Regions from separate parts of the Oribacterium sp. Sow4_G1_1 genome, predicted to be linked through region 4. Evidence: predicted binding sites of a transcription regulator. Region 4 holds the regulator's gene; each other region holds the start of a gene.

Region 1 (4,931 bases), on a different contig from region 4:
CCTGATCCAGCTGAACCCGCCGCCGGCGTCTCGCCCGGCTTCTTCACGAACATGTTGATCGGCGTGATCACCGGCCAGTGCATCTCCGGATGCTCCTCCCGCTGACGCGCCACCGCCTCGTCATGCTGCTCCTGCTTCTGCTCCTCTATCTTCTGCTCGGCCTCGGCCTTCCGCTTACTTCCAAAAAAATCAAATAATGCCATGTCTCTTCTCCTAACCACGATGGTCCGAATGCATGATGTCATCGTTTACAGATATCATAAAATATCGCACAACTATTAATTATACCAAAAAAAGAAGAGGTATGCACCTGTTTCGTACATACCTCTTCCGGAACCTCACAGCAGCCCGAGCTGCTCCATCGCATAGAAGATCCCATCCTCCTCGACCCGCTTCGTGATGAACGGATGATAGGCCTCGAGCACCTGATCATGCTGTCCCATCGCGACCGGGTGGCCGACTGCCCGGAACATCTCCTCGTCGTTCGAGCTGTCGCCGAAGCCGTACGCATCCGCCCGCGTCAGATGGAGATAATCGAGGATACGATCGACCGCCGCGCCCTTTCCGTGCCCGATCGGTACATTCTCATAGAAGCCATGTCCACGGTCGATGATGATAAACTCATCTCCGAACGCCTCCCGGAAGCCCTCCATATCCGAAGGATGTCCGGACTCGGCGCCGTCATCCGTCTCGATGCAGAACTTCGAGATCTCGTACTCCCCGTCGTACGGCGTCGGATCGATGCCGCCTTCCATTCCGATGAAGCCCGCGAGGTTCTCATAGAGTGCCTGATATCTCGGATGGTCCCGGAGCAGCTTCTCTGACGGCTGACAGTGCCAGCCATGCTGCCCCTCGAGGTGTACGAGGACACCATAGCGGTCGGATGCGTCCTTGATGCGCTGCTTCATCTCCACCGAAAGCTTCTTATAATAAATGGACGCTCCTTCATAGATCAGCTCCGTGCCACAGCCACAGAGGAAACCGTCGACCTCGACCATCTCCATGATACGCTTCAGCATTCCGACGGTACGTCCTGAATTGATAAATACTTTATTGCCTTTTTCACGTGTGCGACGGAGCGCTTCCAGTGTGCTCGCCGGGATCTCGTGCTTTACTTCATCGATCAGTGTGCCATCCACATCAAAAAACAGTGCTTTCATATATACCTATTATTTCCTTCCGTGAAGAATCGGACTGATATAAGGATATACAACAAATGTGATCACTACGTCAAGAAGTCCTTTCACGATCGTAAACGGAAGGTTGAAGCAGAGGAGGCACTGAAGGATGCTCTTCATCGATGGGATGAGTGCCTGGTAGGCTGCGAGGATGACCTCCTCCGGCATGAAGTTGTAGTAAACCGGATACACAACGAAGTAGTTGGACGGAACAGATACGAGGCCCATCACGACAGCACCGGCGAGGGAACCGAGGATGGCACCCTGCTTCGTCTTCTTATGCTGGTAGATGCCACCGGCCACCGCGGTCATCACGGCACCGAGGATGAAGTTGGAGATCTCACCGACACCGAAGCTCTGGGAAGCCATCGAGTGCAGGAGGTTCTTGATGAGCTCGATCAGGATACCAGCGACCGGACCATACGCGAAGGCACCGATCAGGGCCGGCAGATCCGAGAAGTCAAACTTGATAAAGGTCGGCATGAACATCGGGACCGGGATCTCGATGAGCTGAAGCACGAAGGCAATCGCGGACAGGATACCGACCGCGGCGATGTAACGGGTGTTTTTTACGTCTTTCATGATGTTTCTCCTCCACATTTCGTGTACTGCGTTTCTTCCGGCACGCCGGGACTGCGTCAGGCAGGCCCAAGTCCCATGCAGAAAGCCACGCGTGATTCTTCAAGTGAGTAAGGAGGCGACGTAAAATCGCTGTGCCCGCCGGGATCAACCCGCTGCCAGCATAAAAAAGTCCCTGAGCATACACTCAGGGACAGAGATATCGTCATCACTACACTCTTCTTCCATCCAGACTATACTGTTGGTACCGGAGTTTCACCGATTCAGCCTGCCCGGGTGAGCAGGGTCGCGGACTTTACCGCCAGTGAGGAATCACACCTCGCCCTGAAGAACTATTTTTGATTACGTCTACATTCTAGCGAATGCCACCGCGATGCGCAAGCCCTTTTTCTCCAGGGGCCAATGTCTACATCCAGCGCCGCCCGCCTGCTGCTGACACAGGCGCTTATTTAAAAAGCACAACTTTTTTTACTTACTAAAGCTAATTTCGTAAGTAAATAGATTTACTAAAAATTTACTCTATGCTATAGTAGTCCACGCCAATGATAAAAAAATATCAAAAGGAGCCGGATGCGCGCATCTATGCCGCTCCACTACGTATAGGCTCCGGTGTCAAGTGGAAGCATTGGCAGAAACAGAGAGAGGAAAAAGACATGAAAAAAATGAATCTGGTGCTTGGATTCGCAGCAGCTGCCAGCCTTCTGGTGACAGCGTGTGGTTCCAGCAAGACCGAGACGACGGCAGCTGCGACAGAGGCAGCGACGACCGCTGCTGCGACAGAGGCAGCAGGCGAGATTCCTGCAGACGCTGTGACCGCGACCGGTACAGCGAAGGGAAACAACGGTGACGTAACGGTAGAGGTTACCATGACAAAGGATAAGCTCTACAAGATCGAGGTTACCGAGCAGCAGGAGACCGAGGGTATCGGTGATAAGGCCATCGCGGAGATTCCGGGCAAGATGATCGAGAACAACAGCGTAAAGGTAGACGCCGTTTCCGGTGCGACCAATACATCCAACGCCATCATCGAGGCTGTAAAGGCAGCGATCAAGAGCGCGGGCTTCGATCCGGCTGATTTCGAGAACGAGATCGCCACTGCTGCGAAGGCAGAGGATCAGACACTCGACGCAGACGTCGTTATCGTCGGTGCCGGCGGTGCCGGTATGACGGCAGCGATCGAGGCAGCAGACGCTGGTAAGACCGTTGTGCTCGTAGAGTCACAGGCGATGGTCGGCGGTAACTCCGTACGTGCAACCGGTGGTCTCAATGCTGCGAAGACCAAGTGGCAGGATGAGAACGAGTTCGGTGAGGATGCCGGTGTAGAGGCGAAGCTTGCAACTGCGAAGGAAAAGTACGCAGATAACGCGGACATCACCGCACTTGCAGAGACCGTCGAGAAGCAGTACGCAGATTATCAGGCAAACCCGACCGGTTACTTCGATTCTGTAGAGCTCTTCGAGCTGGACACCATGATCGGTGGCAAGGGCCTGAACAACTTCGATCTCGTAAAGACCCTCTGCAGTGAGTCTGCAGATGCGATCGACTGGCTCGACACCATCGGCGCAGAGATGCACAACGTTGGTTCTTTCGGTGGTGCTTCCGTAAAGCGTATCCACCGTCCGGTCGATGAGAACGGCAAGACCCTCGCTGTCGGTGCTTACCTCATCCCGATCCTCGAGAAGAACATCGAAGATCGTGAGAACATCACTCTTCTTCTCGACACAACGGCTGACAAGATCCTCATGGATGGCGATCAGGCAGTTGGTATCCACGCAACCGGTAAGACCGGCAACAGCGTAACTGTAAATGCTGCTTCTGTTGTTCTTACATCTGGTGGTTTCGGTGCAAACCTTGCGATGGTTGAGCAGTACAAGCCGGAGCTCAAGGGCTTTATGACCACCAACGCACCTGGAATCCAGGGTCAGGGTATCGAGATGGCAACCGAGGTCGGTGCTGCTACCGTCGATATGGATCAGATCCAGATTCACCCGACCGTTCAGTATGACACCGCTGCACTCATCACCGAGGGTCTCCGTGGTGACGGTGCGATCCTCGTAAACGCCGAGGGTCAGCGTTTCATCGATGAGGTTGGTACACGTGATGTCGTATCTGCTGCAGAGATCGCACAGACCGACTCCTACTCATGGCTCGTTGTAGACCAGAAGATGGTAGACGCTTCTGCCGTTATCCAGGGCTACATCAAGAAGGGCTACACCGTTACCGGTGAGGATTACAAGGCACTCGCAGAGGCGATGGGCGTAGACGCTGCTGCTTTCGAGGAGACCATGACGAAGTGGAATGGCTATGTCGCTGACAAGAAGGATCCAGACTTCAACCGTACCTCCTTCGCAGAGCCGCTTGACACTGCTCCATACTATGCAATCAAGGTTACCGCTGGTGTTCACCATACCATGGGTGGTGTAAAGATCAACACCTCCACCGAGGTTCTGAATGAGCAGGATGCTGTGATCCCAGGTCTTTATGCTGCCGGTGAGGTTACCGGAGGCGTACACGGTGCAAACCGTCTCGGCGGAAACGCAGTTGCAGACTTCACCGTATTCGGCCGTATCGCAGGTCAGAACGCTGCTGCCCATGCTGGCACCGCTGAGACTCCAGCCGAGACCAAGGCTGCTGCATAAGGCAGAAAACAGAACGCATAAGCCGCTCGGCTTTGCAGATATCGCTATAGGCGAAAAGAAAAAACTGTCGCGCGAGCAGATGGAAACATCTGCTTGCACGGCAGTTTTTCTTTTTAAAAAGGCACTCTCCACTCGGAGGGTGCCTTTTTAAATCTGTATGTTTGAAAGACCAGGTTCATATCATCCTATTCTGGAAGGAATAAAAGCAACGCAAAACCCCAGTACCAGTTCATCTTCACTAGTACTGGGGCCTCACTGATCATTCGGGCTTCTGTATCCCATCGGGCTACCCTCCCTTTAATTATTAATGCAGATCTCGAATCATTGAAGCATCGCCTATGACTTTCTACCATCTGCACTACACTGAGTTAAGAATTGAATTGATGAAGCATCGACATCGCATCTCTTCTTTTGTTGTCTTTATTCTACGAAATAAAAAACACTTTGTCAATAATAATCTGAAAAGAAATTATTTTTATTCTGACTGCTAAGGAAACTGTTCAACGGGGTGAATTCTCAACCTGCTGATTTTTAA
Region 2 (4,931 bases), on a different contig from region 4:
AAACGATATCCGTGTGATGGTTTGCGATACGTACACAGGCAGTATGCTCTTCTGATTCCATTATAATCTCGATATAGAGATTTGGAACATTTTCTGCAAGATTCACATCACAAATCTTCGTCTCATTGAGTCGTCTGCACTCCTCACGATCTTCATCGGTCACACCGGCGATAACTTCCAGTCTCTTATCTGGATCGCCGCCGACCATACCAAGAATTGCGGCTACCTCGATACCCTTCTGTCCACCAGAATTCGGTACCGTTACGCCCTTGACATTCTTGATCATGTTACCGGAGCAGTTTACTGTGATGCGCGTCGGCATCTCTCCCAAGAGTCTCCGGGCCTCGGCTGCCGCATAAGCGATCGCAATTGGCTCCGTGCAGCCCATCGCCGGAATCAGCTCCGCACGTAAGATTGCTGTGTAATTCTTGTACTCACTTTCACTCAGCTTCATACGCTTTTCCTCCTTTTCTTTGCCACCCGGGAACGCCTCGGACAGCCTACTGATCATATGCAGTGCAGGATAAATGAACACTCTTAATCCGCATTTTTTGTTCATAGTATTAACCATACTACTGATATTACCAGCACGCATGACTACATACTATCACAAAGAATATTGTCTGAACACCCAAATAACTGACAAATATTTATAAATATTTTGTAAATTCTGTCCAAACGCAAGACTTTCATCCATCCGATATATAGCCTTTCAGATGGCAGAATCGTCATAAATTTTAAATAACTGTTTTTCATGATGCCTCCCCTCTTTTTGCCATTCGTTCACGTCTCGAATAGCTCTTACGAAAAACCGCCGGACGAAGAAGCTTCGCTTCTCTGTCCGGCGGTATATCGCTCTTTTATTCGTATTCCGCTTATCGTGCCTGGAGGAAGAAATCCTCGAAGCCACCGAAGTTATGGAGGTCGAGACGGATGAATTCGATAACCATATCAGCATCTTTCTTCCGAAGACCTTTAATAATATCGGTATGATGCTCGGTATCCTTTGACAGCAGCACATCCCGATTGCTGTTCCAGTAAAACTGTGCATATGCACGGGTCAGGCGGTTCATCGTAAGGCGAAGCTCCTGCAGCGCATAGTCATTATGCCAGAAGCTCATAAGTTTCAGATGGAAGGTTTCATTTGCTGCCCAATGCTCAAACGGTGTGCTCTCATCATTCTTGCAGTCTTCATTCAGCTGCTCGAGTTCATCCAGCTGACGTTCCGTCAGTGTATCAATCTTACGACTTATAAATCCACTTTCCAGAACGAAACGGAACTGCAGCATGGAGTAAACATCCTCTACCGAATAGGTGATCACTTCATATCCATAACGCGGGATGCTTTTCAGGATACCATCGGCACACATCGCGATCAGCGCATCGCGCACCGGTGACTTGCTTACGCCGTACTTTTCCACCAGATCCTTCTCATTGATGATATCTCCGGAATGCAGATTTCCGGCCAAGAGATCCGCCTCTATACTTTTATATACGAAATCCTTCAGATTTGATGGTGCTCTCATTTTCCCCCCATACGTATGCATCCGCTCTATCACGGATACAAAATACTGTTATCATCTTATCATGCTTTTTACGAATTGTATGTACAGCTTTCCATGCAAAATCTGTGAAAAATTCATGCATATTTAACGTAATGCGCTCTGCGCTTCCTTCGTGAGGTCCTTGATCACCTCTCCACCGATGATCAGTCCGGCGACGGAGGGTACAAACGCGACGGAGCCCGGGGTCGAGCGGCGCCCGCTGATGTGCTCGACATCCGGTGATATTTCCTCGGCGGAGACAGGATCCTCCTCTTCCACGAGCGGGGTCAATGCTTCTTCCGTGGAGTATACGACCTTCAGATGCTTCACATTGCGCTTCTTCAGTTCTCTGCGCATGACGCGGGCGAGCGGGTCGATCGAGGTCTGATAGATGTCCGCGACCTGGAATTTCGTAGGATCAAGCTTATTACCGGCGCCCATGCTGCTGATGATCGGCGTACCGGCTGCCTGACAGGCCATGACGAGCTGGATCTTCGCCGTCACGGTATCGACCGCATCGATGACGTAATCATACTCCTCGAAATGGAATTCCGCACTGGTTTCCGGCCGGAAAAAGCACTCGTGTCGATGGACGACGCAATCCGGGTTGATGTCATGGATGCGTTCCGCCATCACCTCGGTTTTATAGCGCCCGACGGTCTGGTGGGTGGCGATGATCTGACGGTTGATATTCGTAAGACAGACGGTATCGTTATCCACGAGGTCGATCGTACCGACGCCGGCACGCGCGAGGGCCTCGGCTGCGAAACCACCGACGCCGCCGACACCGAAGACGATGACACGGGCGTGCTGTAAGACATCCACGGCCTTTGCGCCCAGCAGGAGACGGGTTCTCGAAAACTGATCTGGCATAAATTCTCCTCTTTCGTAAGAAAATCGTAAGGGGGTCTGACCCCATTAAAAAATTCTAAAATTCAAAAAAGCGCTGGCGTTTATCACGTCAGCGCTTCTTATCATATTCTGTTTTTCGGATGTCTGTCAATCAGAACTGCAGGTCTTCGGACCGTGCGCTTATGCTACCGGTGCCGAAGGCGGTGCGGATTACATCAGGTCGGCGACATTGAGCCAGCTCTCGAGGATCTCCTTCTCCTCCGGACGCTGCTTCGTAAGGTTCGCAGCGGCGACGATCGGAAGCCACTTGTGCACATAGCCCTTGTCGGTGTTGGTCTTCGCGCAGAAATCCTGATAGTACTGCTCTGCCGCATCCCGATCCTCGAGGTAGAGTGTCGTGTAGGTTCTCGCTACGTCGGCGCTTGCGTTACCCTGGGTGGCATGTACCCAGTCGATGAGGTACATCGTGCCATCCTCTGCGACGATGATGTTATCCGGGCGGAAATCACCGTGCAGGAGCTTGAAGTGCTTCGGCATGGACTCGAGACGGGTCAGGAGCTCATAACGCGTGCTTGCATCGATGGTGTTGAGGCCATTGATCTGGTAGGTCAGCTTATCGCGCAGCTTCTGAAGCAGCGGAGCCTTCTTCGTGAACATCAGCATCTGAAGATCGACCATCTGTGCGATGTACTCGTTCTTCTTCTCCGGATGCTCCTTCATGAGCTCCTCGAGTGTCTTACCGGCGATGTACTCACGCTCGATCACCCACTGGCCATCCTCCTCGTAGATTCCGAGAATCTTCGGTACATGGAGGCCTTCGATGGTCTCTACACGTGCATGGGCGAAGGCTTCATGAAAAACTTCTGACTTGTCAAACGACTTTTCAAAAATCTTCAGAATCTTATCACCATCGCGATAAACACTCTTGCCCGCTTTTTTCGATAATAATTCTCTAGCCATAGTTGTTCTCCTTTTTTAAGTATGAGTCTATTTTACTACACTTCATGATAAAAGGAATACAAATTTGTTAAATTAATAACAAATTTTCCCGTTATAACTTTTTATCTATACCGGCTCAATGATACTGGAAGCGGAAGACGGCACAGCCATACGCCGGGAGCGGGTACGCGACGTGGTATGGTCTTCCATCACACTCGCCCTTCTTCGCCTGGTAGGCATTCTTCCGTCCGTCCTTCGAGCTGACGGCGCCGTTTTCATCGAAAATCAGCGTATAACGGCCGCGCGTCGGAACACCGACCGCATAGTCCGGACGCTCCACCGGGGTCATGTTGACGACGAAGACAAGGCTGTTCTTTCCGGTATGATCCTTCCGGATGAAGCTGAAGATCGAGCGGTCGGCGTCGTCCGCATTGATCCACTCGAAGCCCTCCCAGCTGTCGTCCTGCTCCCACATCGCCGGGTACTTCCGGTACATATGGAGGAGATCACGCATGAAATTCTGCACGCCCCTGTGCTCCGGCTCCTCGGTGAGGTACCAGTCGAGGGCGACCTTCTCATCCCACTCGTGAAGCTGTGCGAAATCCTGTCCCATAAAGAGAAGCTTCTTGCCGGCGTGACCGAACATGAAGAGGTAGCCGCACTTTAAGTTTCGGAACTTATCCTCATAGAGACCCGGCATCTTGTTGATCATCGAACACTTGAGATGGACGACCTCGTCGTGGCTCAGCACCAGGATGAACTTCTCGGAGGAAGCATAGCTCATACCGAAGGTCATCTTGTTATGTGCCCCCTTACGGAAGTACGGATCCAGCTTCATATAGTCGAGGAAGTCATGCATCCAGCCCATGTTCCACTTGTAGGTGAAGCCGAGGCCGTCATACTCCGGCGCCGCCGTCACCTTCGGCCATGCCGTCGACTCCTCTGCGATGATGATGCTGCCGTCCTTCCGACCGAGGATGATGGAGTTCAGATGCTTGAAGAACTCGATGGCCTCGAGGTTTCCGTTTCCGCCGTACTTGTTCGGTACCCACTCGCCATCCTTGCGGCCATAGTCGAGGTAGAGCATGGACGCCACCGCATCGACACGGAGTCCGTCGATGTGATACTCGTCATACCAGTACAACGCGTTTCCGATGAGGAAGTTCTGTACCTCATTCTTACCGTAATCAAAGATCTTCGTGCCCCAGTCCGGATGCTCACCCTTCCGCGGGTCGGCATACTCATAGGTCGGGGTACCGTCGAAATCCGCCAGTCCCTGCGCATCCTTCGGGAAGTGTGCCGGTACCCAGTCGAGGATCACGCCGATGCCATGCTGGTGAAGATAATCCACCAGGTACATGAACTCCCTCGGAGAGCCATGACGGCTCGTCGGTGCGAAATAGCCGGTCACCTGATATCCCCAGCTGGCGTCAAGCGGATGCTCTGCAATTCCCATCAGCTCCACGTGGGTGTAGCCCATATCGTTACAGTACTCCGCGAGCTCATGTGCCGCCTCCGTATAGGTATAGAAGCCGTTTTTCTCCTCGCGGTTCTTCTTCCGCCAGGAGCCGAGATGACACTCATAAATCGCCATCG
Region 3 (4,931 bases), on a different contig from region 4:
GTGAAGCTGGTCATCTTACCTGCGAAGGAAATCAGCAGGAAGCATCTGGCAGCGAGTGCCGGGTTCATGAAGTTCTTACCGAGGCCGCCATAGAGCTGCTTTACGATGATGATAGCAAAGACAGCACCGAGACATGGAATCCATGCCGGGATATTCGGCGGGCAGTTGAGCGCAAGGATGAGACCTGTAACCGCAGCGGACCAGTCCTTGATGGTGATCGGCAGCTTCATGCACTTCTCATACACAAGCTCGGAAATTACAGCAGCAGCGACCGTCAGGATACATACGAGTGCAGCGTTGAAGCCCCACTGGATGATACCGTACAGGGTCGTCGGAATCAGGGCGATGAAGACATCGCGCATGATTTCCGCAGTCGTTACGTTGTCACGAATATGCGGATTTGAGGAAAGATTTAAAAGCTTACTCATTATTTCTGTACCTCCTCCGCTTTCTTCTCAGCGGCCTTCGCCTCTGCTTCAGCCTTTGCCTTTGCAGCGGCAGCTCTACGCTCCGCACCGACACGGCGCTTCATCTCCTTGAAGCCCTGGGTGAGCGGACGCTTCGCCGGGCATACATATGCGCAGGCACCACACTCGAGACACTCCATGCCCTCGAGCGCTGTGAAGCGGGCGGTATCCTTCTTCAGTGCAGCCTTGAACATCATGGTCGGCATGAGGTTCTCCGGGCATGCGGAAACACAGCGGCCGCAGCCGATGCAGGCTGTGGTCGGCTCATGGGAAACCTGATCATGTGCGAATGCCAGGATGGAGCTCGAGTTCTTCGCTACCGGGATATCCAGCTTAAAGAGCGGAATACCCATCATCGGTCCACCGCAGACGATCTTCTCCGGCTCAGTCTTGAAGCCACCGGCCTGATCCACGATCTCCTGGTAGTTCATACCGGTCGGCACGCGGAAGTTGCCCGGCTTTGCCATCGCATCACCGGTGACGGTGAGGATTCTCGAAACGAGCGGCTTCGATTCACAAACGGCCTCATAGATGGCGAGCATGGTGGCAGCATTGTCCACGACGCAGCCTGCGTCTGCCGGAAGCATACCGGAGTTGATCTTACGACCCGTAATCGCATAGATCAGCTGGCGCTCACCACCCTGCGGATACTTGGTCTTCAGTGCCACAACCTCGATGTTGGACTCGCCCTTTGCGGCTTCCGTCATCGTGCGGACAGCCTCTGGCTTATTGTCCTCGATACCGATTACGCCCTTCGCGTTCGGGAAAATCGAAAGGATGACCTTGAGGCCGCCGATGATCTTCTCCGGCTCCTCGAGCATGATGCGATAGTCGGAGGTGAGGTAAGGCTCACACTCGGCACCGTTTACGAGGAAATAATCGATCTTATCGATGTTCTTCGGTGCCAGCTTCACGGAGGTAGGGAATCCTGCTCCGCCCAGTCCGACGATACCGGCTTCCTTTACGATATTCACGATCTCGTCACGCGTGAGCTTCGTATAGTCTCTCGCCTGACCGAAACCCTCGATCGCTTCATACTGCTGGTCGTTCTCTACTACAATTGCGTCTACCATGGCTCCGCCGGCCGTCAGCTTCTTCTCGATACTCTTTACAGTACCTGATACAGAGCAGATGACAGGTGCGGAAATAAATCCACCGGCCTCAGCGATCTTCTGTCCGACGAGGACACGATCCCCCTTCGCTACAACCGGCTTCGCCGGTGCACCGATATGCTGAGAAAGCGGATAGACCATGAGTCCCTGTGGCTTCAGCTCGACGATCGCCTGATCTTTGGCGAGGTCCTTGCCGTCATAGGGATGGACGCCACCTTTAAAAGTGGTAACACCCATGTTCACATACCTCCTAAAATAAAATCATAGACTGATATATTATATCAAATTCGCGAGGCTCGACAACGAATTTTCTTCGAATGTACGCCTTTTTGTGCATGTTTTCAACAAAAAATTTGTTAAAATTATGACATAATAAACAAAAATTTGACAATAACTGGAAAAAGTCACCAACTCGGAGTTTTTCTCCGGTCTGGTGACTTTTTCTTAAAGATTTACCGCTGCTTTCTTCTGCATGAGAAGCAGCGGAACTGCACGCATGCGGTTTCCGAGCGCCCGGTTCATGGAATCCGATGGTGAGACGGGACCGTGCTTCGGCTCCGCTCACTCCACGGTGACGGATTTCGCGAGGTTTCTCGGTTTATCGACGTCGAGGCCCTTGGCGACGCTCACATAGTAGGCGAGCAGCTGGAGCGGTACGACGGCGAGGCTGGTCGCGAAGTACGGGTCCGTCGATGGTACGTAGACGGTGAAGTCTGCGGTATCCTCGATGCTGTAGTTTCCATAGCTTGTGAGGCCCATGAGGTAGCCGCCACGGGATTTCACTTCGACCATGTTCGACACGGTCTTTTCGAAGAGCTCCGGCTGGGTCAGGATGCCGACCACCAGGATGCCCTTCTCGATCAGGGAGATGGTGCCGTGCTTCAGCTCACCGGCCGCATAGGCCTCAGAGTGGATATAGCTGATCTCCTTCAGCTTGAGCGAGCCCTCGAGTCCGATCGCATAGTCGATGCCACGGCCGATGAAGAACACGTCCTTCGCATTGGCCTGCTTCGCGGCGAACCACTGGATACGCTCCTTATCGAGCAGGATGCGCTCGATCTTCTCCGGCAGTGTTCCGAGCTCTGTGATGAGCGCCGCATAGCGCTCATCCTCGAGCTCGCCCCGTACCTTCGCAAATTCGATGGCGAGGGTGTAGCCGGCGATGAGCTGGGTGGAGTATGCCTTCGTCGTAGCGACCGCGATCTCCGGTCCGGCGAGGGTATAGAACACGTTATCCGCCTCGCGCGCGATGGAGGAACCGACGACATTGACGATGCCGAGGGTCCGGATGCCGCGTGCCTTCGCTTCACGAAGTGCGGCGAGCGAATCGGCAGTCTCACCAGACTGGCTGATGATGATCACGAGGCCGTTCGGATCGAGGATCGGGTTCCGGTAACGGAACTCGGAGGCGAGCTCCACACGCACCGGGATCCGGGCGAGGCCCTCCATCACGTACTGTGTCACGACACCGACATGGTAGGCAGAGCCACAGGCGACGATATAGATCTGCGAAATCTTCTGGATCTCCTCATCACTGAGGCCGACGGCGGACAGATCGATGTGACCATCCTTTACGACGGAAGTGATCGTATCACGGACAGCCTTCGGCTGCTCATAGATCTCCTTCATCATGAAATGCTCGAAGCCACCCTTTTCGGCGGCCTGCGCATCCATCTTGATCTCGACGAGCTCCTTCTCGATCGGCTCCTGATCGAGGTTGAAGAACTCGGCCTTTCCGGCGGTGAGCTTCGCGATCTCGGAATTGTCGATATAGTACACGTTCTTGCAGTACTTGAGAATCGCCGGTACATCGGAGGCGACATAGGTCTCGCCCTCTTCGACGCCGATGATCATCGGTGCATCCTTCCGGGCGACGTAGATCTCCCCCGGGCAGTCCATAAACATGAATTCGAGGGCATAGGAGCCGCGGATCCGCATCATTGCCCGTGCGATCGCGTCGATCGGTCCCTGTCCGTACTTTTCATAGTAGTAGTCCACGAGGTTGACGGCGACCTCGGTATCGGTCTGGCTGTAGAACTGATAGCCCTTCTTCAGGAGCTTATCCTTGATTTCCTGGAAGTTTTCGATGATGCCGTTGTGAACCGCGACCACCTTATGATGAAAGCTCATATGCGGGTGGGCGTTGGTCTCGGATGGCTCGCCATGGGTCGCCCAGCGGGTGTGGCCGATGCCGGTGGTGCCCTTCATCGCCTTGCCGTCGTTCGTCTTCTCCATCAGATTCTTCAGGCGTCCCTTTGCCTTCACGACCTCGATCTCGCCCTGCTCGTTCCGCACGGCGATGCCGGCTGAGTCATAGCCTCTGTACTCGAGCTTCGAAAGGCCGTTCAGAAGAATTGGTGCTGCCTGCTGCTGTCCTACATATCCTACAATTCCACACATAAAAAAATCTCCTCTCACTGATCAGACGCATGCATCCGACGGGCGTTCTGCACAGGAAAGCAGGGCGGGCATCACCGGGAGGTCTGCCGGGTGTTTCTGCTGCCCGCATAGCATGCAGTGCCGCTGCGGTGGGTACAGAACAGGGGCATGCAGCGTGCATGCCCTGTGGATGTATGGGTGTTGTTCAGTGTGGGGAAACTTCTGTTACGGTGTTGATTCCGCTTTTTCTTTTTCCTCTTACGATCACTACTCCGTGACAGCATCCGCCGAGTCTTTCGATGACTGTCATCCTCGTCGACCTTTACGGTCCTGGCGCTAATGGATCACCGGTCTCCAGACGGAAGGATCCATTTGCCGCAAACTATAGCACAAAATGAGGTCTGCGGCAAGGCGGTGTGCAATCATGCCCGGTGCCCATACCCCGGAGAACGGCAACAGAAACACAGTACTGTTCAGACGTGGCTCGGCGGACAACAGCCGAAAACACAGTACTACGAGACCGGTGAAATCTAAGCCGGGGACCCTAAGCGGCACTAGGCCCTCTGCAATCGCTGAGTTTTCTTCATGAAAACTCAGCGTTGCAGAGGGTGCTAAGGAAAATGTACCAAGTGCCGCTAAGGGGACCCGGCTTGATTTCACACGGTCTCTTCGTATGGCTTCCGGCTGCCGTCCGCCGAGCCACGTCTTGACTTAACTACGCTTGAACAGTAACACCGACCTCGTAGTACTGCGCTTCAGTTATCGGTCCTTCGGTTTTCGTGATCAATGCTTTCTTCAGATGAATTTACTGGTGGAGCAACCTTGTCCGCTATGTTCGGGTTTACTTTTTCAGATTTTCTGGTTTTCCTGCGGCTGCGGATGGCCTTCACGATGCGGTAAATAATGAAAAAGAGGATCGCGAGGACGAGGAGTACCGGGATGCTCGCCAGGAACCAGATGAGGAAGCTGGTGA
Region 4 (4,931 bases):
GTCAGACCCCATAAACTCGAGAGGCCAAGACCCCTTGAAATCAGGCCGTATTCCCGATATAATAACCTTGTCTGTGCGTAATCACGATACAGGAGGTAGTGACCATGGAGCTTAGACGAATACTCGCGATTCTCGCACTGGTCATCATCGCGTTTCTCCTCGTCGCCGTACTGTATTTCGCGGTGACCGGAGCGAACCAGTACCTTCTGGCCTGTTTATTCTGTCTGGTCGTCGTACCGGTGGTGATCTACATCTTCATCTGGTTCACGAAACTGACAAACAAAAAATAATGCAGGATGTTCTGGTCACGAATCTCTCACATACATCCGGGTGAGGACGCCCGAGATGGACTGTGTCAAAAAGGTGAAGAACATCCATAGTATCCATACACGGATGCTATCCTTAGGAGGATTCACATGGTAAGAGCAATCGTTGGAGCAAACTGGGGCGACGAGGGCAAGGGCAAGATCACCGATGTGCTTGCCGAGACCTCGGATATCGTTGTACGTTTCCAGGGTGGCGCAAATGCCGGCCATACCATCATCAACAATTATGGTCGTTTCTCACTCCACCTTATGCCGAGCGGCATATTCTACAATCACACCACATCCGTACTCGGAAATGGTGTGGCACTCGATATCGAGAGGTTCTGTGCAGAGCTGAAGTCCATCGTCGACGCCGGCGTTCCGACCCCGAAGATCCTGGTATCCAACCGTGCACAGGTTATGATGCCATATCACGTTCTGTTCGATACACTCGAGGAGGCGAGACTCGCCGGTAAGAGCTATGGCTCCACGAAGTCCGGCATCGCACCGTTCTTCTCTGACAAGTATGCGAAGATCGGTCTTCAGGTAAGCGAGCTCTTCGATGAGGAGGTCCTTCAGGATCGTCTGCACAAGGTCATCGAAATCAAGAATGCGATCCTGCGTGAGCTTTATCATGCACCGGAGATCAACTACGACGAGCTCCTCGAGGAGATGCATCGTCAGAGAGATATGATCGCACCGTATGTGACCGATACCTCGAAGTTCCTGCGTGAGGCACTGAAGGAAGGTAAGACCGTCCTGCTCGAGGGTCAGCTCGGTACCATGAAGGATCCGGATCACGGTATCTATCCGATGGTAACCTCCAGCTCCACACTCGCAGCCTATGGTGCCGTCGGTGCCGGTATCCCTCCATATGAGATCAAGGATATCGTCGCTGTAACGAAGGCATATTCCTCCGCAGTCGGTGCCGGTGATTTCGTTTCCGAGCTCTTCGGTGAGGAGGCAGATGAGCTTCGTAGAAGAGGTGGCGATAAGGGTGAGTTCGGTGCAACCACTGGACGTCCGAGAAGAGTCGGCTGGTATGATGCCGTCGCTTCGAAGTATGGTTGCCAGCTTCAGAGCGCGACCGAGGTCGCACTGACCGTCCTCGATGTACTCGGCTACCTGAAGGAGATCAAGGTCTGCGTAGGCTATGAGATCGATGGTAAGGTAACCACCGACTTCCCGGTTACACCGCTCCTTAACAAGGCAAAGCCGGTCTATGAGACCCTGCCGGGCTGGAACTGCGACATCCGCGGCATCAAGAACTATGACGAGCTTCCGGAGAACTGTAAGAACTACATCGACTTCATCGAGAAGCACATCGAGACCCCGATCACCATGGTTTCCAATGGTCCGGAGAGACACGAGATTCTGAAGAGAACCCCGAAGATCTGATCGCGTGACAAATACTAGTATAAACGAGGCGCCCATTGCATCACTGCAATGGGCGCCTCGTTTTTGTGGGTATAGATGAAGGGGTACGATGTCCTTCTCGCGGATGATTTCCACCTCGGTTTCGGTCATCATCGCCGCGCCCTGGAGAATCTTTTCGAAGCGTGTGCAGACGTTGTCGAGGTAAGCGCGGTTATAGGAACGCACGTAGAAGCTCGCCTCCGCATAGGCCGGCACGACATTGGCCGGTGTGCCGCCGCAGTTGGTGACTGTATAATGGATCTTCACGTCGGATGCGACGTGCTCACGTAAAAACTCAACGCCCTGGAAGGCGAGGATGAGGCCATCCAGCGCACTGCGACCCTTTTCCGGGCGGAGCGCAGCGTGCGCACTGGTGCCGTGGTAGATTACCTTATACTTCGAGTTCGCGAGCGACTTCACATCCACCTGCGTATTCGGACCGCCGTGCATCATGAAGGCCACGTCGAGATCGGTGAAATCGCAGCCGTTCCGGATCATCTGGATCTTACCGCTGATGCTTTCCTCGGCAGGGGTTCCGTAGACCGTGATGGTATAGGCCTGGTCCAGGTCTGCTTCTTTCAATGCCTTCGCCGCAGCGAGGATGGATGGACCCTGCAGATGATGACCGCAGGCGTGTCCGAGGCCTGGAAGCGCGTCATACTCACAGAGCAGTCCGATGTTCGGGCCGCCGTTCCCGTGGTGGAAGACGGCCTTAAATGCGGTCGGGACACCCGCAATGCCGGTTTCGACCTCGAAGCCTTCGCGCATAAGCCACTGTGTCAGAACGTCAAGGGCATGAAACTCCTCCATGCCGGTTTCCGGGTGATCGAAGATATCGTCGGCCATCGCGATCAGCTCTTCCCGAACGCCATCGATCGTTTGAAATAATCTTTCCTTCAAATTAAAAGCACCTCCGTTTTTTGATGAGCCCATTATACAGGGCAGCGGAAGTGCTTGTAAAATATAGAAAACAAAAGATTATTATTTATACTTATTTAACAATATAATTGTTAAGAATTCTACAACTTGCCTTTGACATCTATTTCACAGGATTGTATAATTTAGAACGAAATCTATGATTTTGTATGCAATATCTACAAAATCATATCACAGGAGAGCGTATTAACATGGCAAAGAAAGAAATATCACAGGCGGTTATCCAGAGACTTCCTAGATATTATCGATATCTCGAGGATCTCATGGATCAGGGGATCGAGCGCATTTCGTCGAACGAATTAAGTAAGCGGATGAAGCTCACGGCGTCGCAGATCCGTCAGGACCTCAATAACTTCGGCGGCTTCGGTCAGCAGGGCTACGGCTACAACATCCGAAATCTGCATGATGAGATCGCGAAGATCCTGAACATCGATGAGGAGCATGAGATGATCATCGTCGGAGCCGGTCACTTAGGACAGGCACTGGCGAACTATACAAATTTCCGAAAGCGCGGCTTCATCGTAAGAGCTATCTTCGATCAGGACCCGACGGTTATCGGTACCCGGGTAGGCGATGTTGAGGTGCTTCCGATGGAGAAGATCGATGAGGTCGTGAAGGCATCCAATGTCAAGATGGCAGCGGTCTGCATCCCGAAGACACCGGCCGTGAAGGTAGTCGAGCAGCTGATCGCCGACGGCGTCGTTGGTATCTGGAACTTCGCGCACGTCGATCTCGAGGTTCCGGATGATGTCGTCATCGAGAACGTGCATCTCTCCGAGTCGCTGATGCGTCTCAGCTACCGTATGGGTGAAGCCTACGGACGGAAAGAAGCGGAGGACGAGGCATAAGATGGTGATCGGTATCGGCACCGACATCCTGGAAATCAGCCGTATCGAGAGTACCCGGCGAACAGGCACGGAGACTCGTATTTTTACGGAGCATGAGCGCCGGCAGGCATCTGGAAGAGATTCCATGCTTGCCGGTGATTTTGCATGTAAGGAGGCGGTCGCGAAGTGCTTCGGCACCGGCTTCCGCGGCTTCCGCCCGATCGACGTCGAGGTGCTCCGGGATGAACTCGGGAAACCCTATGTCGTGCTTCACGGCGCTGCCCGCACACTGTATGACGAGCTGGGCGGACGTTCGATTCAGGTCTCGATCTCCGACACGAAGGAGCTCGTCATCGCATTTGCCATACTGGAGGGCACAGATGGACACAGACAAGACGACCTATCTTAAGAAGATTCCGGCACGCCGGAGCGACAGTAATAAGGGAACCTACGGAAAGATCCTCGTGGCCGCCGGCTCGGAGGGCATGTGTGGTGCCGCTTACCTCGCCGGTCTCGCCGCCTATCGCAGCGGCGCCGGCCTCGTGCGCATCCTGACCCCTGCGTCGAACCGCCTCATCGTGCAGTCCCTGCTTCTGGAGGCGATCTTCACCGGCTACGATTCGGACAGTAATTTCCGGGTCCTGTCCGAGGCCAATGTCTCCTGGGCGGACATCCTCGTGCTGGGGCCAGGTCTCGGCACCGAGGCGCTGAGCGTGACGCTCGTTCGCGAGCTGCTGCAGGCCATCGCAGCGCAGTGTGATGCAGCGCCGTCGAAATGGCTTGGGAAATTCCCGCTTCTGCTGATCGACGCAGACGGCCTCAATATCCTGAGCGTCCGTCCGGAGCTCATGCAGCTCGTCGACCAGATCGCACGGCAGATCCCGGTGGTCGTCACGCCACACCCGATGGAGATGGCGCGCCTCTCTGCGGTTTCGCTACAGGAGATCCTTCAGTGCCCGGCCCACGCGGCGGAAGCATTGGCCGCGGCACATGGCACCATAACCGTGATGAAGGGCTCGGAAACCATCGTCCTGGATGCCGACGGACACGCCTTCCAGAACCTGGAGGCGAGCCCGGCCCTCAGTAAAGGCGGCTCCGGCGACGTCCTGTCCGGTGCCATCGCCGGCGTCTATGCCGTCCTGCGCGCTGACCGGATCGACGCACTGAACGAAGTCCCGCCAGAAGAACAGCGTACGCGTTGGCGCAGGATGGCCTTCGACGCAGCCGTCACCGGCGTCCTGCTCCATGCAGAAGCTGGACGACAGGCCGCAAATATCCACGGAACCCACGGCGTACTCGCCAGGGAAACGGCGGACATGCTCGGAATCGTGATGCATGCGTGAAGATGATTCCTGCGACCCGCCCGCCGTTCTAAGATGCAAACATGTCAGAAAAGCTTGATTCTACGCCGTTTTTACGTTATAGTACTAGAGTTTGATTTAAACAT

The links. The regulator Rex, encoded in region 4, represses fermentation and respiration genes when NADH is low (regulators of the CRP and FNR family bind a similar motif). The targets are predictions, from matches to a motif close to ATTGTTAANTANTTAACAAT.
Region 1: the regulator Rex is predicted to act here: its motif matches at 2,299-2,318, upstream of ACTQ52_RS07305 (flavocytochrome c).
Region 2: the regulator Rex is predicted to act here: its motif matches at 3,420-3,439, upstream of ACTQ52_RS02880 (phosphotransferase family protein).
Region 3: the regulator Rex is predicted to act here: its motif matches at 1,932-1,951, upstream of rsxC (electron transport complex subunit RsxC).

Annotation. Positions count from the first base shown of each region.
Region 1 covers NZ_JBQKLS010000009.1:85,378-90,308, forward strand. Annotated here, with positions in the region: gene ACTQ52_RS07290 (SseB family protein) at 1-203, opposite strand, end outside; gene ACTQ52_RS07295 (HAD-IIB family hydrolase) at 339-1,160, opposite strand; gene ACTQ52_RS07300 (ECF transporter S component) at 1,170-1,760, opposite strand; FMN riboswitch at 1,970-2,093, opposite strand; gene ACTQ52_RS07305 (flavocytochrome c) at 2,411-4,396, shown strand.
Region 2 covers NZ_JBQKLS010000003.1:39,222-44,152, forward strand. Annotated here, with positions in the region: gene ACTQ52_RS02865 (L-cysteine desulfidase family protein) at 1-448, opposite strand, end outside; gene ACTQ52_RS02870 (GntR family transcriptional regulator) at 876-1,526, opposite strand; gene ACTQ52_RS02875 (tRNA threonylcarbamoyladenosine dehydratase) at 1,650-2,417, opposite strand; gene ACTQ52_RS02880 (phosphotransferase family protein) at 2,607-3,356, opposite strand; gene glgB (1,4-alpha-glucan branching protein GlgB) at 3,472-4,931, opposite strand, start outside.
Region 3 covers NZ_JBQKLS010000012.1:18,317-23,247, reverse strand. Annotated here, with positions in the region: gene ACTQ52_RS08575 (RnfABCDGE type electron transport complex subunit D) at 1-428, opposite strand, end outside; gene rsxC (electron transport complex subunit RsxC) at 428-1,816, opposite strand; gene glmS (glutamine--fructose-6-phosphate transaminase (isomerizing)) at 2,141-3,979, opposite strand; gene ACTQ52_RS08560 (DUF4349 domain-containing protein) at 4,714-4,931, opposite strand, start outside.
Region 4 covers NZ_JBQKLS010000004.1:14,209-19,139, forward strand. Annotated here, with positions in the region: gene ACTQ52_RS03915 (phosphate ABC transporter substrate-binding protein) at 105-290, shown strand; gene ACTQ52_RS03920 (adenylosuccinate synthase) at 417-1,703, shown strand; partial or broken gene ACTQ52_RS03925 (amidohydrolase) at 1,845-2,654, opposite strand; gene ACTQ52_RS03930 (redox-sensing transcriptional repressor Rex) at 2,849-3,505, shown strand; gene acpS (holo-ACP synthase) at 3,507-3,893, shown strand; gene ACTQ52_RS03940 (NAD(P)H-hydrate dehydratase) at 3,865-4,827, shown strand.